Regions from separate parts of the Bifidobacterium intestinale genome, predicted to be linked through region 1. Evidence: riboswitches for the same ligand, from Rfam matches in the RefSeq annotation. Region 1 holds a riboswitch; each other region holds the start of a gene.
What was found. A riboswitch is a leader RNA that binds a small molecule or an ion and turns the genes downstream of it on or off. The one in region 1 is predicted to bind thiamine pyrophosphate.
Positions count from the first base shown of each region.

Region 2: another riboswitch for thiamine pyrophosphate. It lies ahead of NBH13_RS01350 (solute carrier family 23 protein); the one in region 1 lies ahead of thiM (hydroxyethylthiazole kinase).
Region 3: another riboswitch for thiamine pyrophosphate. It lies ahead of thiC (phosphomethylpyrimidine synthase ThiC); the one in region 1 lies ahead of thiM (hydroxyethylthiazole kinase).
Region 4: another riboswitch for thiamine pyrophosphate. It lies ahead of tenA (thiaminase II); the one in region 1 lies ahead of thiM (hydroxyethylthiazole kinase).

Region 1 covers NZ_JAMOKR010000004.1:169,645-177,033, forward strand. Annotated here, with positions in the region: gene NBH13_RS06665 (glycine--tRNA ligase) at 1-1,294, opposite strand, end outside; TPP riboswitch at 1,704-1,812, shown strand; gene thiM (hydroxyethylthiazole kinase) at 1,803-2,672, shown strand; gene thiD (bifunctional hydroxymethylpyrimidine kinase/phosphomethylpyrimidine kinase) at 2,788-3,630, shown strand; gene NBH13_RS06680 (thiamine-binding protein) at 3,698-4,063, shown strand; gene NBH13_RS06685 (LacI family DNA-binding transcriptional regulator) at 4,169-5,212, shown strand; gene NBH13_RS06690 (MFS transporter) at 5,503-6,828, shown strand; gene NBH13_RS06695 (glycoside hydrolase family 32 protein) at 6,975-7,389, shown strand, end outside.
Region 2 covers NZ_JAMOKR010000001.1:318,815-326,203, forward strand. Annotated here, with positions in the region: gene gltB (glutamate synthase large subunit) at 1-4,220, opposite strand, end outside; TPP riboswitch at 4,447-4,548, shown strand; gene NBH13_RS01350 (solute carrier family 23 protein) at 4,614-5,963, shown strand; gene NBH13_RS01355 (LuxE/PaaK family acyltransferase) at 6,023-7,138, shown strand; gene NBH13_RS01360 (acyl-CoA reductase) at 7,135-7,389, shown strand, end outside.
Region 3 covers NZ_JAMOKR010000001.1:288,841-296,229, reverse strand. Annotated here, with positions in the region: gene thiC (phosphomethylpyrimidine synthase ThiC) at 1-1,253, opposite strand, end outside; TPP riboswitch at 1,456-1,558, opposite strand; gene NBH13_RS01250 (GNAT family N-acetyltransferase) at 1,734-2,297, shown strand; gene NBH13_RS01245 (sugar O-acetyltransferase) at 2,522-3,160, shown strand; gene NBH13_RS01240 (autorepressor SdpR family transcription factor) at 3,304-3,594, shown strand; gene NBH13_RS01235 (SdpI family protein) at 3,606-4,382, shown strand; gene NBH13_RS01230 (HAD family hydrolase) at 4,637-5,272, opposite strand; gene NBH13_RS01225 (bifunctional ADP-dependent NAD(P)H-hydrate dehydratase/NAD(P)H-hydrate epimerase) at 5,366-7,147, opposite strand; gene NBH13_RS01220 (ABC transporter ATP-binding protein) at 7,241-7,389, shown strand, end outside.
Region 4 covers NZ_JAMOKR010000001.1:72,579-79,967, forward strand. Annotated here, with positions in the region: gene NBH13_RS00250 (ECF transporter S component) at 1-590, shown strand, start outside; gene NBH13_RS00255 (energy-coupling factor transporter ATPase) at 668-3,052, shown strand; gene NBH13_RS00260 (hypothetical protein) at 3,132-3,317, shown strand; gene NBH13_RS00265 (YhbY family RNA-binding protein) at 3,349-3,654, shown strand; gene tenA (thiaminase II) at 3,780-4,454, opposite strand; TPP riboswitch at 4,540-4,650, opposite strand; gene NBH13_RS00275 (glycosyltransferase family 2 protein) at 4,767-5,780, shown strand; gene ppgK (polyphosphate--glucose phosphotransferase) at 6,024-6,791, shown strand; gene NBH13_RS00285 (pyridoxal phosphate-dependent aminotransferase) at 6,950-7,389, shown strand, end outside.

The sequences.
Region 1 (7,389 bases):
CCTGATCGTCGAGCGTATCGAAGTCGACGGTGATGCACAGCGGGGTGCCGATTTCGTCTTCGCGACGGTAGCGACGACCGATCGCACCGGCCTCGTCGTAGTCGATCATCCAATCGTGCTGACGCAGGTCGGCTGCCAGATCATGTGCCACGGTCTGCAGCTCCGGCTTCTTGCTCAACGGCAGCACTGCGGCCTTGACCGGAGCCAGGCGCGGATCAAGACGAAGCACGGTACGCTTGTCGACGCCGCCCTTGGTGTTCGGCGCCTCGTCAACGTCGTAAGCATCAACAAGGAAGGCCATGAGAGAGCGGGTCAGGCCTGCGGCCGGCTCGATGACGTACGGCACGTACTTTTCGCCGGTGGCCTGGTTGAAGTAGCTCAGGTCCTCGCCGGAATGCTTGGCATGTGCAGAAAGGTCGAAGTCAGTACGGTTGGCCACACCTTCGAGTTCACCCCAATCGGATCCTTGGAAGCCGAACTTGTATTCAATGTCGACGGTACGCTTCGAATAGTGGGCCAGCTTCTCCTTCGGATGCTCATAGTGGCGCAGGTTCTCCGGTTTCACGCCAAGATCGATGTACCACTGGGTGCGTGCGTCGATCCAGTACTGGTGCCATTCCTCATCGGTACCCGGAGCCACGAAGAATTCCATTTCCATCTGTTCGAACTCGCGGGTACGGAAGATGAAGTTGCCCGGGGTGATTTCATTACGGAAGGACTTGCCCATGTTGGCGATGCCGAACGGCGGCTTGGAACGAGAAGAGGTCATCACGTTCTTGAAGTCCACGAAAATGCCCTGCGCGGTTTCCGGACGCAGGTAGTGCAGCGAATTCTCGTCTTCGACCGGTCCGAGGTGGGTGCGCAGCATCATGTTGAAGTCGCGCGGTTCAGTCCAGTTGCCACGGGTGCCACAATCCGGGCACACAATATCCTTGAGACCGTTTTCCGGCAGCTTGTCGCCATGCTTTTCGGCATAGGATTCCTCAAGCTTATCCGCACGGTGGCGCTTGTGGCAGTTGAGGCATTCGATCAGCGGATCGTTGAACACGGACACGTGGCCGGAAGCCACCCACACAGCCGGCGGAAGAATAATGGACGTGTCAACGCCCACCACGTCGCCACGGGTGACGACCATGGAACGCCACCATTCGCGCTTGATATTGTCTTTCAGCGCAACGCCGAGCGGACCGTAATCCCACGCGGAACGGGTTCCACCGTAGATTTCACCGGCGGGGAAAACAAAGCCACGACGCTTGGCGAGGGATACGACTTCATCGAGTTTGGATACAGCCACAATGCACCTTCTGGTTTGAACGGTTTGGGGTCTTTACAAGCGCAAAGCCTACCTTCACGCGGTGACAGAACGCCACCCAATTGGGTCGTATCTCGCCTGCGTATGGCAGATTCCACATCTCGACATGAGGTTTCTCGCTTATATATGGTAGGTCAAATAGTCAAACCGGCCATTTTCACACCCCCGATATGGCTTTTCTTCGGAGAGGACTGCCATATATAAGCGAGAAGCCTCCGTACAAACCCCATACACATATTTACATATCCATGGTTTAGCAGAATCTAAACAACAATAACTATGTAATTATCTGCTGTTTAAGCTGGATCATAACCACAGATGTGAATCACCTCGAGCAAGGCATCCACGTCAGTAGTACAGTGTCAGGGCCTTTGTATAGGTTGGATACGTTATGTACATGCAGGGGGGCTTCCGACGAAAGTGGGAGCTGAGATAGGCGAATGCCTGACCCTTTGAACCTGTTGGTTAGGACCAACGTAGGGAGCAGACAATGAGCGATAACTCGTTTTCGGCAACGTTGCGTGAACAGATTGCACAGGCAGTCAACAACGTACGAACGACCACGCCTTTGGCGCAGTCGTTCACCAATTTCGTCACGATGAATCTTGTGGCCAACGCGCAGCTTGCCGCCGGAGGCACTGCCGCCATGAGCTTTCTACCGGACGATGTAATCGACACCGCGGAAATCGCAGGATCGAACTACATCAATGTGGGCACGTTGCTGCCGTTCTTCAAAGATGCGCTGCCGGAAATCGCCTACAAACTACACAAGAACGGCAAGACGTGGGTGCTTGACCCGGTCGCCGCGGGCATCGGAAAAACCCGTACCGCCGTTCTCGAATCGTTCCGCACCTATCCGCCGACCATCGTGCGCGGCAATGCGAGCGAGATCATCGCACTCGATGCGATGTGGGGTCTTGCACAAAACGATTCCACCGTTCCCGGCACGCGTCCGGCAGGCGCGGAGGCTGTGGACGAGGTCGATGCAGCTGTTGACGCAGCCAAACGAGTGGCTCGTCATCTTGCCAAACACTCCCCCACCGGTGCTGGTGCGGTGGCCGTTTCCGGAGCGGTCGATCTGGTGACCAACGGCGAGCATGTGTTCCGTCTGCCAGGCGGCAGCGCGATGATGACGAAGATCACCGGCGCCGGCTGCTCACTTGGCGGCGTTACCGCAACATACTTGGCCGTAGCGGAACCGTTGGTAGCTGCGATTTCCGCTTCACTGCTGTACAACAGGGCTTCCGAAATCGCCGAAGCGAAATCTTCAGGCCCGGGGTCCTTCCAAGTAGCGCTGCTTGACGCGCTTTGGAACGTCACAGCCGAGGAAGTCGCCGCCTCCGAAATCATCGTCGACTAGACTTTGCCGAACCCTGCACACTATGCGGCATGTTATGCAGGGTTCGGCAATTGCGTATGCGGAGTATTTCAAAACTTCAGATCACAAGTAAGCAAGAGCAAGTAAGGAGTCATTCATGACCAGCACATTGCCACCGGTATTGAGCATCGCGGGATCGGATTCCTCCGGTGGTGCCGGCATTCAGGCGGATTTGAAAACCATGATCGCCAATGGCGTGTTCGGCATGACCGCCATCGCTGCACTGACCGCGCAGAACACCACAGGCGTGACTATGGTCACGAACACTCCTCCGGAAATGCTCGCCGCGCAAATCGACGCAGTATTTGAAGATATTCCGCCGGTCGCCGTGAAGATTGGCATGGTGTCGAGCGTGGAGCTCATCAACGTGATCGCCGACCGTCTGATTGCGCATGGTGCCACGAATATTGTGCTTGATCCGGTAATGGTGGCAACGTCCGGCGCGAAGCTTATCGAAGATGACGCGATTGCGGCACTGACTTCCAAGCTGTTCCCGCTGGCCACCGTCATCACGCCGAATATGCCGGAAACCCAGGCGCTGTGCGAGCTGGCCGTCGAACAGGGTGCCGACGCGATCGACTACGAGAATGGCGAGAGCATCTCCAGCGAGAACGACATGGTGACTGCAGGCCATATGCTCGCCGGCCATTTCGGCTGCGCGGTGCTCGTCAAGGGCGGTCATGGTACGCAGGATGCCAGTGATGTGCTCGTTGAGCCGAACGGTAAAGTCACTTGGTTCCGCGCGCGTCGTATCAACAATCCGAACACGCATGGCACCGGATGCACGCTGTCTTCGGCGATCGCGTCGCATCTGGCGCTTGGCGAAACATTGCCGGAAGCCGTCGACAGGGCAAAACTGTATCTGACGGGAGCCCTGGAGGCACAGCTTGACCTCGGTCACGGATCCGGACCGATGGATCACGCTTGGAAATGGCGCTGACAGCCAAATTCGCACCATCCAATCCAAGCCATATCAAGTCGATAGGAACGCAACGAAAGGAACGAACATGACCCTTGATCGCAATGCGGAAAAGCAGGAAGTGCCGATCAATCCGGAAACAGGCAAGCCGTATATCAACACGCTTGCCGCAGTCGCCATTTCCCCCGCTGGAGCAAGCCCTGAAAAGTCCACGTACGTGGCGCAGGCGGTCGACGTGATCCGCCAATCCGGATTGCCGAGCGAAACCAACGCCATGTTCACCAACATCGAAGGCGATATCGACGACGTGCTCAAGGTGATTCGTGACGCCACCCTGAAGCTGGCTGGCCAAGGCTATCGCACCGACGTGGTGATCCGTCTCGATATTCGTCCGGGTTTCGAAGGTCAGATTCACGCCAAGCAGGCGCTTGTGGATGAAATCCTGTCGGAATAAATCCGGCAATAGACTGTTATATCGTCGTAAAAAAAAAATCGAAAAGCGCGTCATCTATAAGAAATGGCGCGCTTTTCTTATTGATTCAGGTATAGTGTAGCGATCATGACTACGATGAAGGAAATTGCCGAAGCGGCAGGGGTGTCCATTTCCACCGTTTCCTTGGTACTTAACGGCAGAGATGAGGGACGTGTGAAAGCCCCGTTGGCCGCACTCATACGTGAGAAGGCTGACGAACTCGGCTACACGGTCAATCCTCTGGCGCGCAGCCTACGCACTTGCCGCACACGAATTCTCGGCTTCATCAGCGAGGAAGTCGCCACCACCCCGTATGCAGGCGGCATCATTCTGGGTGCGCAGGATGCGGCAAGCACCTACGGGTATATGATCATCACGGTCAGCACCGATGGCAAGGCAAGCGAAGAGAATGAAATCGCCACATTGAAACGGTATGGCGTGGATGGTTTCTTCTATTCGAAGATGTCGAACCGCATTGCAACCGTGCCCGCATCCCTCGACGATTATCCGGTGGTGATGGTGGATGCCACCGATGCCGACAACCAGATCCCCAGCATCGAGCCAGACGAATTCCAAATCGCCTACGATGCCACAAAACGGCTGATTCAAGCCGATTGCGAGAGGATCGCCTATATCGGATGTTCGGAAAACATGATTGCGCAGGATGGTCGTTTTGCCGGATATCAGGCAGCGTTGCAGGATTCCGGTTTTACCTACGATCCTTCGTTGGTATGCAATGTACTCAATAATGGCCCGGCGTTGCGTGCCGTCGACAAGCTGTTCGACGAACGCAATCCCGACGGTTTCTTCTGCTTCAACGATGCGCGCGCGTGGTATGTGTACGAATGCGCGGCACGCCGTGGACTGACTGTCGGCAAGGATATTTCCATCGTTGGCGTCGACAACCACCGCGTGTTTGCCGAAACGCTGGAACCGCAGTTGACTACAGTGGAGCTGCCCCACTATGAGATGGGTTATTGGGCCGCCTGCAAGCTGATTTCGCTGATCGAACGCAAGCCCGTCGACTGCTCATTCTGGCCGAGCACCACCGCTACCCTACCACCGTTGGATTCGCCGATCCCCGCGAAAATTCATTGCGCGCTGATAGAAAAGGGTTCAGTCCGAAGCTGATTTCCTTGATTTGAGATCATGCAAGAAGGTCTTTCGACATGTCTGTTACGACACGCCGAAAGGCCTTCTTTTTTACACCCAGTTTCGACTTAATTTCAAGGCTTCTGAAAAACGTTGGAATTATTGACGTCAATCGATTGACGTCAATCGTTTGATGTATTATTATTTAACCATGTTCATCCACTTGGCATGGCAGCCGGGCGGATGACGGCACAACACAGTATCGGCACACAACCGAGATGCTGCACGGCAGCGGCATAAACAAAGAGAAATAGAGAAACAACAACAACATGACAAACAACACTCGATCTGCGTGGAAGAATCCTTCCTACCTGCAGAGCTCCTTCGGCATCTTCATGTTCTTCTGCTCGTGGGGCATCTGGTGGTCCTTCTTCTCCCGCTGGCTTACCGACCCGACCCACGGTCTGGGCATGACCTCCGCCGAGCAGGGCCAGATTTACTCCATCAACTCCCTGGCAACCCTGGTCATCATGTTCGCTTACGGCGCCATCCAGGATCAGCTGGGCATCAAGCGTAAGCTCGTGATCTTCGTCTCCGCCATCGCAGCGCTCGTCGGTCCGTTCGTGCAGTTCGTGTATGCCCCGATGCTGACAGCCGGCGGCACCACCCGTTTCATCGGCGTGCTCATCGGCTCCATCGTGCTGTCCGCAGGTTTCATGGCCGGCTGCTCCCTGTTCGAGGCACTCACCGAACGCTACTCCCGTAAGTTTGGCTTCGAATACGGCCAGTCCCGAGCTTGGGGCTCATTCGGCTACGCCATCGTGGCGCTGTGTGCAGGCTTCCTGTTCAATATCAACCCGCTGCTGAACTTCTGGGTCGGCTCCATCTGCGGCCTCGGCATGCTGTGCATCTACGCTTTCTGGGTTCCGGCCGAGCAGAAGGAAGAGCTCAAGAAGGAAGCTGATCCGAACGCGGCTCCGACCAACCCGTCCTTCAAGGAAATGATTTCCGTTCTGAAGATGCCGACCCTGTGGGTGCTCATCGTTTTCATGCTGTTCACCAACACCTTCTACACCGTGTTCGATCAGCAGATGTTCCCGAACTACTACGCTTCCCTCTTCTCCACCACTGAAATCGGCAACGCCACCTACGGCACCCTGAACTCCTTCCAGGTGTTCCTCGAGTCCGCCATGATGGGTGTTGTTCCGATCATCATGAAGAAGATCGGCGTGCGCAACTCCCTGCTGCTCGGTGCAACCGTGATGTTCCTGCGCATCGGCCTGTGCGGCGTGTTCCACGATCCGGTCAGCGTCTCCATCGTCAAGTTGTTCCACTCCATCGAGGTTCCGCTGTTCTGCCTGCCGGCATTCCGCTACTTCACCCTGCACTTCGACACCAAGCTGTCGGCTACCCTGTACATGGTGGGCTTCCAGATCGCTTCCCAGATCGGCCAGGTGATCTTCTCCACCCCGATGGGCGCCCTGCATGACGCCATGGGCGATCGCCCGACCTTCTTCACCATCTCCGGCATCGTGCTGGCAGCCCTGATCTACGGCTTCTTCGTGATCAAGAAGGACGACCAGGAAGTCGGCGGTGATCCGTTCTACACCGACAAGCAGCTCAAGGCCCAGGCCGCTGCAGAAGCGAACGCCTGAACGCAATCGCAAGTCCGTCCAAGAACATAACTGAATCGTGCTGCTCGAAGCGTTTCCCCTTTTTCCGCTTCGGGCAGCATTCTTACAACTTTTACTCAAAACTCAATAAGCAGCAATTCAACAATCACAAGAAAGGCTATTCAACGATGACTGGCTTCACCCCGGACGCACCCGTCCTTCACGAAATCAAGAACCACAGCGAAGCCCTGGCACAGGCGGAAGCAGGCGTTGCAGCCATGGCCGCCGAACGCAACAACCGCTGGTACCCGAAGTTCCACATCGCATCCAACGGCGGTTGGATCAACGATCCGAACGGCCTGTGCTTCTATAAGGGACGCTGGCACGTGTTCTACCAGCTGCACCCGTACGGCACCCAGTGGGGTCCGATGCACTGGGGCCACGTCTCATCCACCGACATGCTCAACTGGAAGCGTGAGCCGATCATGTTCGCCCCGACCCTCGAAGAGGAGAAGGACGGCGTATTCTCCGGTTCTGCAGTGATCGGGGACGACGGCGAACTCAAGTTCTACTACACCGGCCACCGTTGGGCCAACGGCGTCG
Region 2 (7,389 bases), on a different contig from region 1:
TTACGTCCCGTGGGACCGAGAATCACGACGGTGCCGCCAGTCATGTATTCGCATCCGTGGTCACCGACGCCTTCCACCACGAAGGTGGCGCCGCCGTTGCGTACGCCAAAGCGTTCGCCGGCGCGTCCCGCCACGAACATCTGGCCAGAGGTGGCGCCGAAACCGGTGACATTGCCTGCAATCACGTTCTCATGCGGATCAAAGGTGATGCCCGCTTCCGGACGCACGACCATGCGGCCTCCGGACAAGCCCTTGCCTGCGTAGTCGTTGACTTCGCCGTATATGCGGATGGTTTCGCCGCGTGGGATGAACGCGCCGATGGACTGGCCGCCCGCACCGTGGAAGGTCATGTCGATGGTGTCGTCCGGCAGACCTTCCTCGCCGTAGCGCTTGGTGATCTCGTAGCCGACCATGGTGCCAAGCGTACGGTACACGTTGCGGATTGGCATCTCGATGCGCACCGGCTCCTTCTTCTCAAGGGCTGGCTGCGCAAGCTCGATGAGCTTGTTGTCGAGCGCCTTGTCGAGCTCGTGGTTCTGCTCGATGGTCTGATGCAGGATGGTTCCCGGAACCGGTCCCGGCTGCATCAGCACGTTGCTCAAATCGATGCCGTCGGACTTCCAACGCTTGATCGCTTCGTTCTGATCGAGGCATTCGACATGGCCGACAGCCTCCTCCAAGGTGCGGAAGCCAAGCTGTGCGAGCAGTTCGCGCACTTCTTCGGCAATGAACATGAAGAAGTTGATAACGTGCTCCGGCTTGCCCTTGAAGCGTGCGCGCAGTTCGGGATCCTGGGTGGCGATGCCCTGCGGGCAGGTGTTCTTCTGGCAGGCGCGCATCATGACGCAGCCTTCGACGATCAATGCGGCGGTGGCGAAGCCGAATTCCTCGGCGCCAAGCAGGGCTGCGATCACCACGTCGCGTCCGGTCTTGAGCTCGCCGTCGCACTGCACGGTGATGCGCGAACGCAGGCCGTTGAGCACGAGCGTCTGCTGGGTTTCGGACAGGCCGATCTCCCATGGGGTGCCGGCGTGCTTGATGGCGTTGAGCGGAGCCGCGCCGGTGCCGCCGTCGTAGCCGGAGATCAGCACCACGTCGGCATGGCACTTGGCCACGCCGGCGGCGATGGTGCCGACGCCGAATTCGGAGACGAGCTTGACGTGCACGCGAGCCTTCGGATTCGCCATCTTCGCATCGTTGATCAGCTGCTTCAGATCCTCGATGGAATAGATGTCGTGGTGCGGCGGCGGGGAGATGAGCTCTACGCCCGGGGTCGCGTGACGCACCTTGGCGATCCACGGCGGGACCTTGGCTCCCGGAAGGTGGCCACCCTCACCCGGCTTGGCGCCTTGGGCGAGCTTGATCTGCAAATCAGTGGCGTGCACGAGGTAATCGCTGGTCACGCCGAAGCGCGCCGATGCGATCTGCTTGATCTTGCTGTAGCGCAGCGGATCGTTGATGCGATCCTCGGATTCGCCACCTTCGCCGGAGTTAGAACGTGCACCGATGGTGTTCATCGCGATAGCGAGGGTCTCATGCGCTTCCTGGGAGATGGATCCGTAGCTCATGGCGCCGGTGGAGAAACGCTTGACGATCTCGCTGGCCGGCTCGACCTCGCTGATGTCGATCGGCTTGCGGTCGGACTTGAACTTCATCAGTCCGCGCAGCGTCATCAGACGGTTGGAGGTGTCGTTGATGTGCGCCGAATACTTCTTGAACATGTCGTAATCACCGCGCTGGGTGGACTGCTGCAGCAGGAAGATGGCCTCAGGATCATTGAGGTGATCCTCGCCGGTGCGGCGCCACTTGTACTCGCCGCCGGTGCGCAGGTTGCGGTGCGGACGGGCGGTCCACTGCGACGGGTAGGCCACACGGTGACGAATGGCAACCTCTTCGGCCAGTTCGTCGAGTCCGACGCCGCCGACGCGGGAGGTGGTGCCGGTGAAGTATTTGTCGATGACGTCCTTGTTCAGGCCGATGGCTTCGAACAACTGCGCGCCACGGTAGCTCATGATGGTGGAGACGCCCATCTTGGCCATGATCTTGAGCACGCCGGTGGACAGCGCGTTGGTCAGGTTCTTCACTGCGGTTTCGGCATCGACGTTGAGATACCCATTGCGGGACAGGTCTTCGACGGATTCGAACGCCAGATACGGGTTGACTGCTGCCGCGCCGTAGGCGATCAGCAGAGCGACATGGTGGATTTCGCGCACATCGCCGGCCTCCACGACCATGGAGATCTGGGTACGCGTGTGTCTGCGCAGCAGGTGGTGCTGCACCGCGGAAGTGAGCAGCAGTGATGGAATCGGTCCCCACGTGTAGTTGGATTCACGGTCGGAGAGCACAAGGAAGTTGGACCCGTTTGCGATGGCCTCATCGACTTCCTGGAAGATTTCCTCAAGACGTTCCTTCAGTGCCTTACCGCCGCCTGCGACCTGATAAAGACCCTTGACGACGAACGGCTTGTAGTAGCCGCCGAGGATCTTGGCGCGGTCGAGGCGCTTGAGCTGCGCCATTTCGTCGGAGTTGAGCACCGGCAACGGAATGAGGATCTTCTTGGCGTGCAGTTCGGAATCGGCCAGCAGGTTCGGCTCGGGACCGATGGCGGATTCGAGGCAGGTCACGATCTTTTCGCGTTCCCAGTCGAGCGGCGGGTTGGTAACCTGCGCGAACTTCTGGGTGAAGTAGTCGAACAGCATGCGGCTGCGGGAAGAGAGCGCGGCCATAGGCGCGTCGTTGCCCATGGATCCGAGCGGTTCCTTACCGGTGTTGGCCATCGGGGCGAGCAGCAGCTTCAGGTCCTCTTCGGTGTAGCCGAAGGCGCGCTGACGGCGCTGCACGGACTGACCGGAGTGGTTGACGTGCTCGCGCTTGGGCAGCTGGCTCATCTCGACGGTGTTGCCTTCGACCCACTGGCGGTACGGATGCTGGGCAGCGAGGTTCTTCTTGATTTCTTCGTCGGGGATGATGCGGCCTTCATCGGTGTCGACGAGGAACATCTTGCCCGGCTCCAAGCGGCCCTTGGACACGATGTGCTCCTCGGCGTTCTCCGGAAGCACGCCGGTTTCGGAGGCGAGCACGATGTAACCGTCGTCGGTGAGCTGCCAGCGGCCGGGGCGGAAGCCGTTGCGGTCGAGCAACGCGCCGACCTGAGTGCCGTCGGTGAAGATGATGTGCGCGGGGCCGTCCCACGGTTCGATCAGTGTGTTGTTGTATTCGTAGAACGCCCTAACGTCGGGATCGAGCTGGTCGTTCTTCTCCCATGCCGGCGGCAACATCATGGAGATGGCATGCGGCATGGAACGTCCGGACAGGTGCAGCAGTTCGAGGCATTCGTCGAACGTGCCGGAGTCGGAGTAGCCCGGGGTCGCGATTGGCAGCAACGGCTTGAATTCGCCAAGCAGTTCGGAGCTCAGGCGGCCTTCTCGCGCGGACAGCCAGTTACGGTTACCCTGGATGGTGTTGATCTCGCCGTTGTGAGCCAGCTGGCGGAACGGCTGTGCGAGCGGCCAGCTCGGGAACGTGTTGGTGGAGAAACGGGAGTGCACGATGGCGATCTTCGCCTTCATGCGCTCATCGGAAAGGTCCAGGAAGAAGGGTTTGAGCTGCATGGTGGTGAGCATGCCCTTGTAGGTGATGGTGCGTGCGGAAAGGGACGCGAAGTAGATGCCCACCTCGTGTTCCACACGCTTGCGGATGCGGAACGTCTTGCGGTCCAGTTCGATGCCGGCGAGCTGCCCTTCGGGGTCGGCCACGACCAGCGTCTTGAACGCGGGCATGCTGGCGAGCGCCTGCAGTCCGAGTCCGTCCGGGTTGGTGGGTACGACGCGCCATGCGAGTACTTCGAGGCCTTCTTCGCGCACGATTTTGGCGATGGCCTGTTCTTGTTGGCCGGAGGTGGCGATGTCTCGGTCGAGGAACGCGATGCCGGCGGCGTAGTGGCCTTCTTCGGGTAGTTCGACGCCTGCGGTGGCGCGCATGAATTCGTCGGGCATGCTCATGAGGATGCCCGCGCCGTCGCCGGTGTTTTCTTCGGCGCCGACCGCGCCACGGTGGTTGAGGTTGACGAGCACTTCAATGGCGTCGTCGACGATTTTGCGTTCGGGGCGCTTGTTGAGGGTGGTGACCATACCCACGCCGCAGGCGTCATGCTCGGCGCCGGGATCGTACATACCTTGGGAATCATGGATCGTGAGATCTAACGGGGTGTGGAAAGTCACCGAAACCACCTTCAATGTTTTTGGGCAAGAAAAGTCTTGCGGTTCTTTAATGCGCGGTTTAGAATAGCGCGCCTTTGTGTCGTGGATATTTCCGTGTCCATATAACGAATACCCAGAAAAGTCAAGGTACATTTTCTTGAGGAAATGTGGAGAATTCACAACGCACTGGGCTCTCATGCCAACTCATCCAAGTATCGACGCATGCCGTTATGCTGGTTGCCTGTCCGAATAGCACAGGGGGAGTCGATATGTGGCTGAGACGGGCTTTGCCCGGACCCTCATACCTGATCAGGGTAATGCCTGCGTAGGAATGTCACGAACAGTGCGCACATGCGTTCCCCTGTGTCGGCGATCATAGACTGGTCGCCCCCGTAAGGAAGAGAGGGAATTGGCATGTCTGCCATGTCGCAACCGTCCGTTCAGAGCGGATCCGATTCGAAGAAGCTCACTCCAAAGAACGTTTTGCTGGGCTTGCAGCATGTGTTGGTGTCTAATGTGTGGCTTGATCCGGTATTTGTGGCCGGTGCCATTGGGTTGCCGTTGGCCTTGTCTTCGAATATGGTGAACGCCATTTTCATCGTGTCCGGTTTGGTCACGTTGATTCAGGCCACGAAATTGGTGCGTCTGCCGATTGTGCAAGGTCCGTCTGCCGCGTTTGACGCGTTGATGATTGCCGCTGGTACCGCCGGTTCGTTGGCTGCGGCTGGCACGTCGATTTTTGTTAGTTCGCTGATTTTTCTGGTGTTGTGTCTGACTCGTGTGATTGAGAAGATGCGTTTTCTATTTGCGCCGATGGTTTCCGGCGTGATTATTTTTCTGGTGGGCGTTTCGCTGTCGAGTTTCACATTGAGTGAGTTTCTTGGCGGCGCTCCCGGCGATGACGAGTTCGCTGATCCGAAGACGCTGGCCGTGTCTGTGGTGACTTGCGTGTTGGTGGTGGTGCTTTCCCAGTTCGGCAAAGGCATGGTCAGGGCGCTTTCCTATTTGATTGCGCTGGTTGTCGGCACTTCGCTCTCCATAGTGTTTGGCATGGCGGATTTTTCCGGGGTTGCGTCCAAGCCTTGGTTCGGTCTTCCTCAGATCATGCCATATGGCGGTTTTGATTTTGATGCTGCGGTTTTTGTACCGTTCTTCATCGCATATATGGTTGCGATTATGGAAGCGCTTGGCGTGTATCAGGCGGCCAGCGAGATTCAAGGCGTCAAGCTTGAGGATCGCCAGGTTCGTTATGGTTTGTCCGGCGAAGCGGCTGGTTCCGCTATTTCTTCGCTGATCGGTGGCTTCACCACTACCGCATATCCACAGAATGTCGCTTTACTGAAGGTTACGGATGAGGGCAAGTCCCACACACGCGTGCCGGTGATCATCGCCGGTGTGGTGTTTGTGGCACTTGGTTTCGTGCCGAAAGCCGGCGCGATGTTGTCGCTGATTCCCTCCCCTGTAATCGGCGGCATTTTCCTTCCGGCTGCAGCGAGCCTGATCAGTACGGGCTTCAATACACTGCGCAAGGCAGAGCCGGACGACCGATCCCAAGTAGTCATCGGCTTGTCACTGCTGTTGGGTATCGCGTTGCCGAACGCATTGAGCGGTCTTGAGGGCGGCGCTCACGTGTTCTTCTCTAATTCGATTCTGGTCGGCGCGTTCTGCGTGGTGATTCTCAAAGCGTTGCTGATCGATTTGCCGAATCTAATCAATCGTCGCAAAACAGGCGTGGGCAACAACGGGGATCAGGCACAAGCTTGATTCATGGCCAACCGTTACCGAAATTCAACATAGGAAAGGAACATTGCATCATGACATCGATGTCGCTAAACACTGAAGCGCAGCAGGTCAAGGCAGATGTGCTTGAGTTCATCGAAAAATACGGATGCGAAACCGCGCCGGATGAGGCGTTCGACGCACTCGCACGACAGATTTTCGCTTTTCAGTACGCTCATAACATGCAGTATCACGCGTATTGCATGTCTCGCAGGGTGACTCCGCAGACGTTGTCCAGCTGGATGGATATTCCACCGATGCCGGTGGATGGGTTCAAGATGCTGACGCTCACTTCGGTTCCCGAGACGGAGTGCGAGGCCGTGTTTATGACCAGCGGCACCACGCATCCTGGCCAGCGTGGACGCAACTATCATCCTGATCTTGAGGTGTGGGACGCTTCGATGATCGGCCCGTTCCGTCATTTCATCATGCCGGACCGCGAGCGTATACGCATCGCAGTGCTCTCCCCCGCTTGGGAGATGAATCATAATGGTTCGTTGGCCCGTTATCTGACGCGTGCGGTGGAGCGGTGCGGTAGCGAGGGCAGCGGCTTCTTCTTCCATGAGGATGGCTTGGACTTCGCGGGCGTGGAGAGATTCCTCAATCAGGCGGTGGCCGATGGCGAGCCGGTGATGCTGATGGGTGCCTCGTCCGCATACCTGTATCTGCTTGACTATCTTGCCAAGCAGGGCAAGACCTATGCGTTGGCGAAGGATTCGCGTGTGTTCGATACCGGTGGATTCAAGAGCACAAAAACCGATATGACGGTCGATGACCTGTATGCGAGGTTCTCTGAAGTGTTCGGCGTCGCGCGCACGCACTGTGTGAACATGTATGGTATGACGGAGTTGAGTTCACAGATTTACGATCAGAATCTGCTGTCGTACTATACGGATGGCTCGTCGAATTATTTGAAGGCCACGCCGTCGTGGGTTCGTTCCGTGTTTCTCGATCCGGCGACCCTCATGCCTGTTCCCGACGGCAAGCAGGGTGTGATCGCGCATTACGATTTGGCGAATTGGAATTCCTGCCTGGCGATTTTGACGGAGGATCTTGGCGTGCGCACCGCTTCCGGTTACGAACTCAATGGTCGTGCGAAGGGTGCGGAGGCACGTGGCTGCTCCATCGCCGTCGATGAGGTGATGGCGGCGAACGCATGAGCGTCATCGATGTTTTCCATGCGCCGCGCGGTTTCGTGTTTCAGGATTTCGAAACGCGCGACATCATCACCGATCATGGTGAGGTCACGTTACGATATCCGGTGCTCACTGCGGAGATAATCCGTGATTTGTGCGGGACGGTACGTCGTAATCGGCTGCAGGCACTGTCGGCATATTCCGTCGAACGCATTGTGGATGTTATCGGTAAGGCTGTGGCATTGTGGACGGATCCCGATTATGAGGGACGTCTG
Region 3 (7,389 bases), on a different contig from region 1:
GTCACCGGATGATCCTTGGCCTTCATCGGCTTATGCTGGCGGCCGCGCCATTCCTTGGAAGCCTTGCCACGCTTGATGGCGCGTTTGCCGTCATCTTCCAGATTGCGTCGACGTCCCTCGTATTCTTCGACGTCACCGCGGTCAAGAATCCAATCCAAACGCAGGGGAGCGAGTCCCTCTTTCGGATCGCATTTCGGTCCTTCGGTGTTGTAGTCCTTGAATGGCGCGTTCGGTCCGACGCCAGGAGTGTCAGACAGTTTGATTTCGGTGTATGGCACTTCCAGATCGTAGGAGCCGAATTCGTTTTCGAAATGTACCGGCGTGGTTTTGCGGATATGCGCTTTGTCGCGCTGTTTGGAATCGCGTGCGGCAATGTCGACGCGCTGCTGCTTGGCGAGCTTGGATGCGGCCTTGGCTTCCTTCGCATTGGTGAACTTCTTTTCACCGGATGCGCCGTCGGCTGCGTTGCTAGGGCTGATTTCCGCTGTGTTCTGGGCTTTCATGCGCGGTGCGTATCCGTGCTTCGTGTCGCCACGTACGGCTTTCCAACGCGTTACCATATCGCGGGTTGTGGCTTCCGGATCATCGGCTCCTGCAATCGCGGACACCACGAACCAGCCTGCCGCCTTTGAACGCGCCAGCATTTCCATATCATCTGCGGTCACGCCACCGCCTACCACTACCGGAAAACCACTGGCTGAACAAATGGTGTTGATCTGCTCTTTGTCAAGCGTGCGACCGGAACCGTCATTGCCGCCTACGGACGCTTCCGGCTTGGTGACGGAAACATGCAGCGGCGCCGCACCGATATAGTCGATGCAGCCATTGGGCAATTCGTTGATGAGTCTGACCAGGCTTTCTGTCTCCGCCGACAATCCCACGATGGCGTCTTCGCCGAGCAGCGTGCGGGCTTCACGCGGTTCCATATCGGTCTGTCCGATGTGCACGCCGTCAACCTTGATGCCTTTGCTGCGGGCCTGCCAGACCACATCCACGCGGTCGTCGATCACGAATGCCACGGAATCTGACTTGTTGTTGTCTTCGATGATTTGCGCGATATCACGCGCCATGTCGGTAAGGTCCTTCGCGTCGGCGTCTTTGGCGCGCAGTTGGATAAAGCTTGCGCCCCCGCGCAATGCGTCATCGATGACGTCGGTGATCGGTCGACCTTTGCAATCCTGTGGGCCTACCACAAAATAGGCGCTCAGGTCGAAGCTGTCTCGCATCGACGCATACGGATAATTGTTCATGATTCCCCCTTGATTATGCTGTTTTGGGTTGGGAAAATTTGATTCCGTCAGTAAATGGATACGCTGACATGCCTCGTATTCTTGGATACACGGGATAGAAAGCGAAATTACGCTTGATGATTTCGCGATGCAGGTTGTTTTGCCGACGCGTCTGTTGCGTTGACTTTTACGGATGCCGATTGACGCTGGAAATGCGTGTGCACGATGACGCTCATTCTTCGCTCCCTACGATGGTGTTAACCAACAGGTTCAAAGGGTCAGGCATTCGCCTATCTCAGCTCCGTTGAGGAGCCCCCCTGCTTTAGGTGTTGGCTACGAACCTACGCCCTGCACTGGACGTAGCCTTTCGCCGAAGCCCATAGGTGAGTCAGACCCGTCGTCACTTTCGCATGCATCGTCTTCATCCGTATCACGCCCCACCGCGCATCTCATGGCAAAACTCTCCTTGCAGGCTAAGCTATACCTCAGTTCAATGCATTGCGTATGAAAGAGGTTGACTACATGTTGGAGACGGAACGGCTGACATTGAGGGCTTGGACTGAAACAGATGCGGAAAGCTTGTACGTCTATGCGAAAGATCCGGATATCGGACCTATCGCGGGCTGGCCCGCACACCGATCGAAAGAAGAAAGTCTCAATACGATTCGTCATGTGCTCAATGGCAAGGAATGCTGCGCGATTTGCGAGCGCGGCAGCAATAACCCCATTGGCTCGATTGAGTTAAAGCTTAATGGTCATACGGGTATGACGGATCGTGATGATGAGTGTGAGTTGGGTTACTGGTTGGGCAAGCCTTTCTGGGGGAGGGGTTATATGCCGGAGGCAGCTAGGGAGATTATCCGTCATGGTTTTGTTGATCTTGGTATGAGTGCGATTTGGTGCGGTTATTATGATGGCAATCTGAAGTCGAAGCGGGTGCAGGAAAAGGTTGGTTTTGTCTATCATCACACGTGCGATGAGGTGTCGGTGCCTCTTATGCATGAGGTGCGTGTCGAGCATGTGAATATCCTTACCAAATCACGTTGGCAAATTTTGGCTGCCCGCTGATCGTGTCGGAAGCCAAGGCTGCAACAGGTTAACTGGCGATGTTTTGATGTGGTGATTGGGAGTTCAATGGCACTTACGGTCACACCGCCGAACATGCGAAATATTTCGCTAGCCGCAGACGATGATTGTGCAGAGGATTGCGAAAGGCATGCGGAATCACGGCATGAGTTGCGTTGAGTTCGTATATAATCGCAACGAGTGTGAATGACTGCAAGGAGGCTGCCATGACTGTGCCGCAACGAGTGCTTGACACTATGAATTCCGGATTGATCTATGCCTGCGATGACGAAGAGATGATCAAAGCGCAGCAGGAACAGATGGAACTACTGTACGACTTTAACGCGACCCGCCCCAGTCAAATGACGCAACGTATCGAAATTGCACGCCAACTGCTTGGCGAATTCGGCGAGGACGCCTATATCGAACCGCCGTTGCATGCCAATTGGGGATGCAACACGTATTTTGGTGCATATGCTTACGCCAATTTCAACCTCACGTTGGTTGATGATGGTGAAGTGCATATCGGCGAACATACCATGATCGGCCCGAACTGCACTATCGTTACCACCGGCCATCCGATTCGTCCTGACCTGCGCGAGAAGATCACACAGTATTCTCTGCCGGTCACCATCGGCCGCAATGTGTGGTTGGGTGCCAACGTTACCGTACTTCCTGGCGTCACTATTGGCGATAATTCGGTGATTGGTGCATGTTCGCTGGTTACCAAAGACATTCCCGCCAACGTGGTCGCATTCGGCCAGCCGTGCAAGGTGTATCGCGAAATCGGCGAACATGATGACGTCTACTATTGGCGTGACCGCATGATTAACCCGCCCTACGATCAGCGGCATTCGGTTGCATAGACATCATCGTCCTCCTTCATGAACTTATGATTCGTCAACCGTGGTAAACGCGCGGGCGTGAATATGTATGTCCGGAGCATATATTTAGATAATTGTCTAAATAAGAAAATATCTAAATATTCAGTATCGTAAAGGAGGAATGCATGGCAGGAGAGGGGTTCAAAGCGCTCTCCGATCCCACGCGACGGCGCATTTTGGAATTGCTGCGCGAACGTGACATGACGGCCGGTGAGCTCGCGGAACAATTCAACATGAGCAAACCATCGATCAGCCACCATCTGACCACGCTGAAAACCGCGGAACTGGTAACCGACGAACGGCACGGGCAAAACATCATCTACAGTCTCAACACCACGGTGATGCAGGATCTGATCGGATGGTTCATGGGGTTCATGGACGGCAATGAAAACAATAAGCAAACGGACGGTCAATAAAGGAGAATCTTATGTGCGGGAACAATCTGGATGATTCCAAAAAAGCTTTCGATAACAACATCAACAATGCTGAAAGCGTGAATAAGAATGATTCGAGGGAGAAGATCGCTCCAATCAGCCGCAACGTGTGCATTGCACTTGTTGTGCTGTGCTTGGTCAATGTTGCCGCACATCTTGCTTGCTACAGTCGACTTCCCGAAAACGTGCCGATTCATTGGGGTGCCGACGGTTCGGTCAATGGCTACGGTCCGAGAGCCATAACGTTGATTCTTGATATATTGCCGTTACTGTGCTTGGGACTTTTCCTCATCATCCCGAAGATGGATCCCAAGGGAGAAAGCTACATGAAGGCCAGCGGACTGTATCGTGGATTCGTCATCGCGTTCACGCTCATCATGTGCGGCATCACATGGTTCACCGAAGCCACCGCATTCGGCGTGATCCCAGCTACCGGTGGTCCTGTTGGGCTTATCGTTTGCGTGGTGCTGGGAGCGTTGTTCGTCGGCGTGGGAAATTACCTTCCGCGCATGCGCCAGAATTACACCTTCGGCGTCAGAACGCCTTGGGCTTTGGCTGATGAAACCAATTGGAAACGCACGCAGCGTGTAGGTGGCATCTCTTTCATGGTGTTGGGAGTGTTATTGGTCGTAGCGGGCGTCGTCAGCTCTGTCGTGCCTGTGAGCGACGTGCTCATGGCCGCAATTATTGCGACGATAGCGGTTGGCGCAGCGCTCGTTCCTTCTGCGTACAGCTATCTGCTGTTCCGCCGTAGCCGGAATTCGCAGTAACGCCAAAGCAATACTGAGACGCTCTTCGGAACTCCTCCGGGGTGCGTCCCCGAGCTTTTCCCGACGCCGTCTGATGTTCCAGTGCGCGATGTACGCGTCGGACTCGCCGCCGTAATGCTTCCTGCAACCGTCACACATAATGAAACCGCACCTTCGGTCATCGAATCTGAATTTCTTCAGTCCAACAATCGGGGTGCGGTTCACATGTGTGCGGCCCGGCCTTTTTGCTAATTCAGGTGTTCGTTTTGAAACAGTCAGAAATTCATGCCCAAGGATTTCAGATCACGACGCGCCTGATCGGCATCGACGAACTGGAATGCATGCATGCCCACAGCCTGCGCTCCAGTGACATTCTTCGCGGTGTCGTCGAAGAACACGCTGGATTCCGGCTTAAGATTGAAACGGTTCAGCGCCAGTTCGTAGATGTCGGCATTCGGCTTGTGCATCTTTTCCACGCCAGACACGATCGTGCCCTGCAGCAGCTCGCCCAGCTGGGGGAAACGCTCGAAGGCGAAATGGAACGTCTCATGCGACCAATTCGTCAACCCCCACACTCCGTAGCCTGCAGCCTTTAAATCACGCAGCAGCTGTTCCATATTCGGAATCATGCGGGGGAGCGCATCGTCGTAGCGTTCGATGTAATCGCGGAAGATCTCGGCGATCTCCTCACCCTGCTCGCGTACCACGTCGGGATAAATGTCTTCGAAATCTTCGCCATGGTCCATGCGATCCTCATAATCGTAAAAACCGCACGGATCATTATCCGCGCAAATACGGTCCACAACTACCTGAGGGTACCTGCCTTCAAGGCATGCGCGCGTCTGCCAGTCAATGAGCACGCCGCAAAAATCAAAGACCACATCGGTGACGTTGGCACTGGGGGAGGTCATGAAAATCCTTCCTGCAAAAATATGGATCGGCAACGTCAGTGTAGCGCAAAGTCACCGACGTTGGGGCTGGTGTTCAGTAAATTTGTTACACAATTAAAGTAATTGTAAAAATGCAGGCTGAATACCACGGATAATATCGCTGGCGATGATCGGATGGCCGATTTCTCCGAAATGCTGTTTTTTGGAATGACCATAGATTTGCGGACGATGCCATCCACGCTGTTCGGATTGCGATGCGATCGCTCCCGCAAGACCATGCACGTAGGCGCCGGCAGCCACGACTTCGGGAACCAATGCCGGATCCTCGGCAAGCATGTCGTCCTGCTGTGCGAGCAGGGCTCCCAACATGCCGGCGAGCACGTCACCCGATCCTGCGGTAGACATCCATGCCGGTGCGCGACCGGAAAGAATCACACGCTCATTGCTTTTGCCATCCGTGCCTACCACCATGGTCACCGCGCCCTTCAGCAATACGGTCGCGCCGGTCAGCTCATGGAGTTTACGGGCGCAGGCAAGCGGCTGTGCCCGTACCTTGTCGACACCGACTTCGTTTTCGTCCAGCCGGGTCAGCATGCGGGCCAGCTCTCCGACGTGCGGGGTGACGACCACCTGAGCCGGCACCTTGTTCGGTAGCAGGTCCAATGCTCCGGCATCCACCACGATTGGCGGCATATCCAATGCGTTTGCATGCTTGGCGTCGTCACCGTCTTCGGAGTCGACTTCTTGAGGCAACGCATAGTGCTTCAGCAGCGCGGCTATGGTTTCGCGCTGGATGTCGGCATCGGCGGCTTCGTCATCACCTGTGGGAACGCCGGAGCCAACCACCCATGATTGTACGCGTCCCTTGCCGATCACAGCTTCAGGCAACGAGGAAAGAACCATATCTTGCGTGCGCTGTGGGCCAAGATAACGTACCATGCCCGTATTGGTGCGCGCCGCGGCAGTGGAAGACAACACGGCCGCACCTGGGTAACGTGCGGAACCTGTCACCAATCCGACTACTCCACGTGAATATTTGCCGTCCGAAAGCTGCGGCAGACGGATTGAATCCGTTACGAAATCACCGTCCGTCATTTCGGTTGCGGGAACGCAATCATCAATATCGAAACCGAAATCGACCAAGGTGAGCCGTCCGCATGCGTATGAGGCGGGCGGCACCATCGCGCACGGCTTCATCGCACCGAACGTTACTGTCGCATCGGCTGGGATATATGGTCCCGGCAGCGAACCGTCATTCACACCAACGCCGGACGGCGTGTCGATCGCCACAACAAGCGGTAGGTCGGAGGAGGGTTCATTGTTCGGCAGGGCGGGCTTGTCGGGAAGTTCGCCGTCGAATCCCAAGGAGGATGCGATGGTGCCTGCGATGCCACGCAATGCGCCGCTTACGCCGATGCCGGCCATCGCGTCGATGATTACATGGGATCCTTGGGCGTATTCGACGGCGGCCTGCAGTCGTTCTCCGGCTTCGCCCGCGGAAAAACCCGTGGCGCATCCGGGTATTTCCGCGGCTGGGTCGAGTGCGAGAACGCGGCCTCCGGCGTGCACAAACGCGCTGAGAGCCTCCTCGTGCAGGGAGCGACCCACGGCGATCGCAGTGACGTGCGCGCCTTCGTTTGCCAATTCCGCGCCGGCATACAGGCCGTCTCCGCCATTGTCTCCCGCGCCTACCAGCAGGGTCACGCGAGCATCCTCGACGGCGAGATCCTCGTCGTCGAGCAGTGTCATGGTCACGTGGGCCGCCGCCGAAGCGGCCATGCGCATCAGAGGCACGCCGTCGTCAAGCAGCGGACGTTCCAGCTCGCGCACGGTATCGGAGTCGTAAGCGCTGTACAGTAGTGTCTGCAAACGGTCGGCGTCATCGGCGATGTCCATAACGTTCCCTTCCTCGTCGTTTATGAGCAACAATCCCTACTGTAGTCGTAATATTGGGAGTCAAGGGTTTTTCGGCGTGGAATGGAGGCTGATATGGCATATATCGAAATGCAGCACAGTTACAAGCGTTACCAAATGGGTTCCACCACCATTACCGCGAATGACGATGTGAACTTCGGCATTGAGAAAGGCGAATTGGCCATTATTCTGGGCGCTTCGGGCGCAGGCAAGTCGACGGTGCT
Region 4 (7,389 bases), on a different contig from region 1:
ACACCGCCGAAATCGCCAGCGAAAGCATGACGCGTCCCGACAACGCGCATTCCACAGGCGTGGCCGATTCCGGACGCTGGTCCACCAAACGCATCGCCATGTATGCGCTGTTCGTGGCGCTGTCGATGGCCGTCAGCTTCGTAGACTTTCCCATCATGCCAGGCGTGGAATGGCTGAAATATGATCCGTCCGGCATTGTCAGCCTGGTAGCAGGTTTCGCCTACGGTCCAGCAGCGGCGGCAATCGTCAGCGTGCTCGGTTTCCTGCCGCACCTGTTCACCAACCCATGGGGCACGCTTATGGCCGTACTCGTGGCTTTGGCGCTATCCGTGCCGGCAGCACTGATCTACCGCAGGAACAAGACCCGCAAGGGCGCGGTCATCGGCATCATCGTCGGTGCTATCGTGGCTTTGGTGGTGGCGATTGTGGGCAACCTGATCGTCACGCCGTTCTACGCGCACATGACCACCGCACAGGTCGTGGCATTGATCGTGCCGGCGCTTTTGCCGTTCAACGCGTTGAAATTCACCATCCATGGCGTGATCACCTTCCTGATCTACAAGCCGATCTCCAACCTGTTGAACCGCTGAGCCTCGTTCACCATATCGATTCCGCATATTGATGAATAGGAAGGAACCTTTCGACGTATGGAAGGTTCCTTCCGTTTATGAAAGACGATTCCATGAATCCTGATAGCGACACGAACATCGTTGCGGTCGAATTGCGTGATATTCGTTTCACGTATGACGCCGGCGCGACCTGGGCGCTCGACGGTGTGAACCTGACCATCCGCCAAGGAGAACGTGTATGCTTGGCAGGCCCAAACGGATCAGGAAAATCCACACTTTCACGCATCATTGCAGGGCTTGCCGCACCCGATGCCGGACATGTCACGTTGTTGGGAAACAACGTATTCGATGAAAGCGGTGCGCACGCTGACGCTTACCGCAGCGCCCGGCATGGTATCGGGGCGGTTTTCCAACATCCGGAAGATCAGATCGTCACCACCATTACCGAGGATGATGTTGCCTTCGGTCCGGAAAACCTTGCCATTGCGCATGATGATATCGATATGCGGATCGCCATGTCACTTGACGCAGTTGACATGAGCGAACAGCGAGAAGCCGATCCCGCGCGAATGAGCGGAGGTCAGCAACAGCGCGTCGCCATCGCCGGCATGCTTGCCATGAATCCTGAAATCCTCGTGCTCGACGAGCCTACCGCCATGCTCGATCCGCAAGGCCGCGCCGACATCATGCATATTCTTGACGAATTGCAGCAGCACGGCACAACCATCATTCTCGTCACCCACCATCGTGACGAATTCGCCAATGCTGACCGCATCATTCGCCTAGATAACGGGAGTATCGTGCAAAGCGCTCACGGTGATACTGCAAGTATTCCGGAAATGGACGAATCAGACACAGCGCAAGAAGACAACCCAATTGCCAAATCCAATATCGCAAATGGCGCATCAAAGCCAGCATCGGCTGTACCAATCATTGAAATCCGTAATCTGACATACCAATATCCAAACAGTAACAAGCCTGTGCTCGATAAGCTTTCCATAACCATCAATGCGGGCGAAACCGTGGCCATCACAGGGCATAACGGTGCAGGCAAAACCACCCTCGCGCGTCTTCTCTGCGCGCTTGACCAGCCGCAATCCGGCAACATCACCATCAATACCATTCCTGTCGCACGCCAACGCACCAACGGCAATATGCAGTCGCTCAAACGTGCGGACCGTGAGAAACTGCACGCCACCATCGGCTACGTCATGCAACATCCCGAACGTCAGCTTTTCGCCGAAACCGTAGCCGAGGATATCGCCTACGGACCACGCAACCAACATCTTGACGAAACGCAGGTATCCGAACGCGTCAATCAAGCCATGACGCTGCTGCATATCGAGCATCTTGCCGATCGTTCGCCATTCGACCTTTCCGGCGGACAACAACGACTTGCCGCCATAGCGGGCGTCATCGCATGCCAACCGCAGATCCTTATTATGGACGAGCCGACCGCAGGACTTGACGAGGCGGCTACAACCCGCGTGCACGATCTCATCCAAACCCTCCACGCACAAGGCGTCACCGTACTCATCATTTCCCATTCACAAACGGAAATCGACGTGCTCGCAGATCGAGTGATCGCGCTTGATCGCAGACAAAACGGTAATGTCGCTACTCGAAATATCGAAGCCAATGGCACTTCCGAAACGGCAGGTTCGAAGAATCCGCACGCGATTGACTCCGGACGTGCAAAGGGAGACGTCCGTGAAAACCGCAGTTTTATGGAACGGCTTGACCCGCGCGTGAAGATGGTGAGTGCGTTGGCGATCATGTTCTCCGCGTTCGCCATCAGATCCTTCTGGCAGTTGCTTGTGGCCGCACTGCTGACCGGCATGATCGTTGCGATATCAGGCATCGGCGTGAAACAACTGTTCAAATCGGTTCACGTGTTCCTCGCATTGTTCGTGTTCTGCGGACTGCTCAATATATTCTTCGTCCGATCCGGCAACGTTCTTACGAACATCGGGCCGATTCCAATCACCGACGACGGTGTGCGTATCGCCATACTGTACGCCTGCAGATTCGTCGTGGTCATTATCGTCGGAGCGGTATTCCTTGCCACCACCACGCCCACGGCCATCACCGACGCATTCGAAGCGTTGCTCAAACCTTTCGCAAAATTAGGCATGCATGCGCAGGAGATCGCGTTGGTGATGAGCCTCGCATTGCGGTTCCTGCCCACGTTGGGAAGCGAAGCGAAAGCCATTGTGGATGCGCAATCAGTCCGAGGCGGCAGCATTGAAACGGGAACATTCGTGCAGCGGATCAAAGCGATGACCGCCATTATCATTCCGGTATTCGCAGGAGCGATACGCCATGCCGATAATCTCAGCCTTGCACTCGACGCACGATGTTACGAGGAAGGCATCATGCGCACGCACTGGCGAATCATGCGGATCGCCAAACGTGACATCGCCGTAGTCGGTGTGGGTGTGTCGTACATTGCCGCGTTGGCTCTGATCGCTGGACTATGCTGAGCATTATCCACTGGTGTACCGCTATGAGAGCGTCGCATTGCTTGACGTAATTGCAGCGGGGAAGATGGCGGGACCGCGTATGCCCGCGTCGGGGACACTGCTGGCCATCCCGGACGGGCATGGCACTCCATTGATCGCATTGGAAAACGAAATCGCCGAAGAAGCACGTCTGAACACGCGCAGGAACATCGAAAACGGTGTGAACGCCATCAAAGGCGCGGGAGGAGTGATATGCAAGGTTTTACTGCCCTCACGCTACTCTTAAGCAAGCATCATAGATAGGAATGGAACAAGTTATGGCATTAACCAAGAAGCAGGTCAAGCAGTTGCGCGGCCTGGCCACCAAGCTCAATCCGCTCATCCAGGTCGGCAAGAACGATTTGAGCGAAAACGCCATCAAGCAGGCGGACGAGACCATCGAAAAGCGTGAGCTCATCAAATGCTCTGTGCTCGATGGATCCGGACTGACGGCTAAGGAAGCAGGCGAGGGGTTGGCCGAAGAACTGAATGCGGAACTCGTACAGGTTATCGGCAACCGTTTCGTGCTCTATCGCCGCTCCCACCGCGATGACGTGGAGCATATTCGTCTCGTACGCGAATAAAGCGGGAAACTGACGCGACCAAACATAACAGGGCGGGTGCTTTCTGAAAACCAATCAGAAGGCATCCGCCCTATTGCAATGAAAATAAACAATCGGAAGTCAAGAAGACATGCGATGGAGCGGTGTCAGCGCTCCTGATTCCATTCGGACTTCCACGTGTACTGCATGTCGTACGCGCTGGCCCAGAACATGTACTCGTTCTCCACGCCGGTCACGAAAATGTCAATCAGCTCGCGCTTGCGCTCCTCGCTCACGTCGGCTACCAGCTTTTCGATATGATCGAGCAGCCATACGGAATCCTGCCAGAATTCGTCGGTCTTATACATGTCGACCCAGCTTTTGTACGGATTGTCGTCAAGCGTGTCGGCAAACTCGGCGGCAAGACGGTAGCCATAATCCGCATACACCCAGGCGCACGGCAGCACGGCCACAAGAATGTCGAGAATGTCCTTGCCGTAGGCGATGGAAAGGATATTCGACGTGTAGGCGCGCGCGAAGGCCGACTGACGTACATTGTTCATCTGCTCTTCGGTGATGCCATAGCTGGCCAAGTAGGAACGGTGCACTTCGGTCTCCACCTGCAGGGCGCCGTTTTGCACCTTGAGCATGAACGCCATGATTTCAGGGTCGGTGGTTTTAGCCAATCCCAGAGCGTGCACTCTGGCGTAATCGTTCACATAACGAAAATCCTGCAGCAGATAGAAGGCGAAACGTTCGCGTTGCAGTGTACCTTCGCCAAGCTCGCGGATGAACGGCTGCTGGTAGCCTTCCTCCCAAACCAGGTCAGCGGCCTTGCGCATGCGCTGCGCGAACGGCGGAAGATTGTTGCGTTGGATGCCTTTGGTGGCGTCGAACGCATAATCGAAATCGGTTTTTGATGTCACAGCAGTCACTAGACATGCCTCCCTACGCTGGTGTTAGCCATCAGGTTCAAAGGGTTCAGACCTCACTTGGCCCATCTCAACCCGACAAACACGGGTTCCCCTGCATTACGCCGTACATTATGGCAAAGCCGCCCGAAATGTGCAAGGACCTGTTCGCAGAATGGAATCGTGCCGCACGATGCGAACGCCGTCGATGTTCGGTTGAGGGCGAGTGCAAGAATGGAACGCATGACTGAAAAGCAAGTTGCGAAGAACACCATCGGAAAGCTGGCTATCGTCGTGGTGACGTACAAGCGTCAGCAGCTGCTCGCCACCCTGTTCGAGTCCATCGAAAAACTCACTGTGGCGCCGTGGCGCATCATCGTCGTGGACAACGAGCACAGCGACGTGACCCAAGGCATGGTCGACGATTTCCGTGAAGCGGTCACCGCGCAGTGGGGCAATACCATCGCCGACCAGTCGGGCAACGAAAGTCGCGTGGTGTACGCGCCGCAATCCGACAACCTCGGCGGCGCAGGCGGCTTCTCCGCGGGTGTGAAGAAGGCATATGAGCTGGGAGCCGAATGGTTCTGGGTGATGGACGACGATGTGGCCGTGATGCCTGAAGCCATCGAACGACTCGCCAAGTGGACCGGCAGTCATGATGTGATCCAGGGCAGTCGATACGACTATGATGGCGGTCCGTTCTACTGGCAATACGATTTCATCATTCCCCTCGGCATCCCCAATCCGATCGCTCCGGCCGCATTCGGACGCCCCGGCTACCGCGTGATGGATACCCTATGTTTCGAAGGAGGGCTATTCCGCCGCAACATCGTCGAACAGATCGGCTTGCCGGATCCGCGTTTCTTCATCTACTGGGACGACACGATGTACGGCTATCGCGCCAGCAAAGTCACCAACCCGATCGTGGTGCCCGACGTGATTCTGCGCCGCACTCGTGAAATCGGCAATTGGGATATCGCCGGCGTACGCCAGCTCAACTCCACCTCCGACATGAACCGTTACCACATCATGCGTAACCGAGGCTACATGGCGCGCTATTTCATGGCGTTCGGCGATTACCGTCCGCTGATGTTCGGTCTGGGTACGCTGCTGACCGCCGCCAAGGAAGTCATCCGTCTGGTGATGGTGGACCGAGAGCATGTGAAGACCGGCTTGGTGCAGATCGCCAAGGGTTGGTGGGATTCTCGCAAGCTGCTGCATGATCCGGATTGGAAGCCGATGCCGCCGCTCAAGTGATGGGTCGCACCGTTTTCAGACGGTCATTTTCTTACTATTCGCCCCATGTCGATGCGTTGAATTGACATGGGGCGAATCGTTTGCAGAAAAAAAGTTGCAGAATAAATCATTTCATTGCGAAAAATTATGCAATCGTATTCACCATTTGTGCTTTTCCGGCGCGTTTTGGGGCATGGGGCGAGTTACTATGGCGCTTACCGGTTCGATAACACCCACTATGTACCTTGATAGGAGAGGTCGAAGATGATTGAAACTGCACAGGCGTTTGGCGTTGACATTGGTGGCTCTGGCATTAAGGCAGCCCCGGTTAACCTCGAAAAGGGCGAGTTTGCCGAACCGCGTCTGAAGATCCTTACCCCGGAAGTTTCCACCCCGAAGGCCGTTGGTGAAATCGTTCGCCAGCAGCTCGAGCATTTCGAGGTTCCCGAATCCGCTCCGGTTGGCATCGCCTTCCCGGCTCCGATCCACGTGGGTGAGAAGCTCGGCTACATGGCCAATCTGGACCAGTCCTGGGTCGGCGTGGACGTCACCGAAGTGTTCTCCGAAGCTTGCGGCCGTCCGGTCACCGTGGTGAACGACGCTGACGCAGCCGGCCTTGCCGAACAGCAGTTCGGCGCAGCCAAGGGCCAGGACGGTCTGGTTGTCGCCACCACGCTGGGCACCGGTATCGGCACCGCGCTAATCTTCAACGGCGAACTCATTCCGAACACCGAGCTTGGGCATCTGGAACTGCTCAAGGGCAAGGGCGACGCCGAAAAGTATGCGGCATCCTCCATCCGTGAAAAGCTTGATATGGGCTACAAGAAGTGGGCCAAGCGACTGACCAAGTACTATTCCCTGATGGAGTTCTACTTGGATCCGCAGCTGTTCGTCGTCGGCGGCGGCGTGTCCCGCGTGTCCGAGAAGTTCCTGCCGTACATCGACATCAAGACCCCGATCGTTGCAGCCAAGTTGCACAATGAGGCTGGCATCATCGGTGCCGCGTACTACGCAAGCACCAAGCAGAAGTGATTCCGTGAACCATTAAGGTTCCCAACCTTCATATAAGCGAGAGCCGTCCGATTTCATCGTCGGGCGGCTCTCGCCATTTCATTAATGATTGTGAGGCGAAAGCATACCATCTTGCTTGACGCAACGACTTGCGCAACCCAAGGAGTATGGTGGAGACCATGCGTTTTTCCTCCAGAGTCGATATCAGCGAGCCCAATTTCATCGCCAAAGCGGAAGCGGAAGCCAAAACAAACGGCATCACGCTCGGCAAACTCAACGACTCCAATCCAACCAAGCATGCGCTCGCGCCGGAATTTCTGCCAGACATATACGGCGCCGAGCCACGCGGCCAACAGTATGCGCGCGAAGCGCTGGCCGCATTCCTTCAAGGGCAAGGCAATGATGTTGCCGTCGAAGACCTGTACATACTGAGCTCAACGTCCGAAGCGTACTCGTGGCTGATCAAGCTCCTGTGCGATGCCGGCGATGCCGTGCTCGCGCCGAAACCCGGCTATCCGCTCATCGAATCGATTGCACGACTCGAATGCATCGACATGATCGAATACCAGCAGCGATTCGACGGATCCTGGTATATCGACGTGGCCGAGCTTCGCGAAGC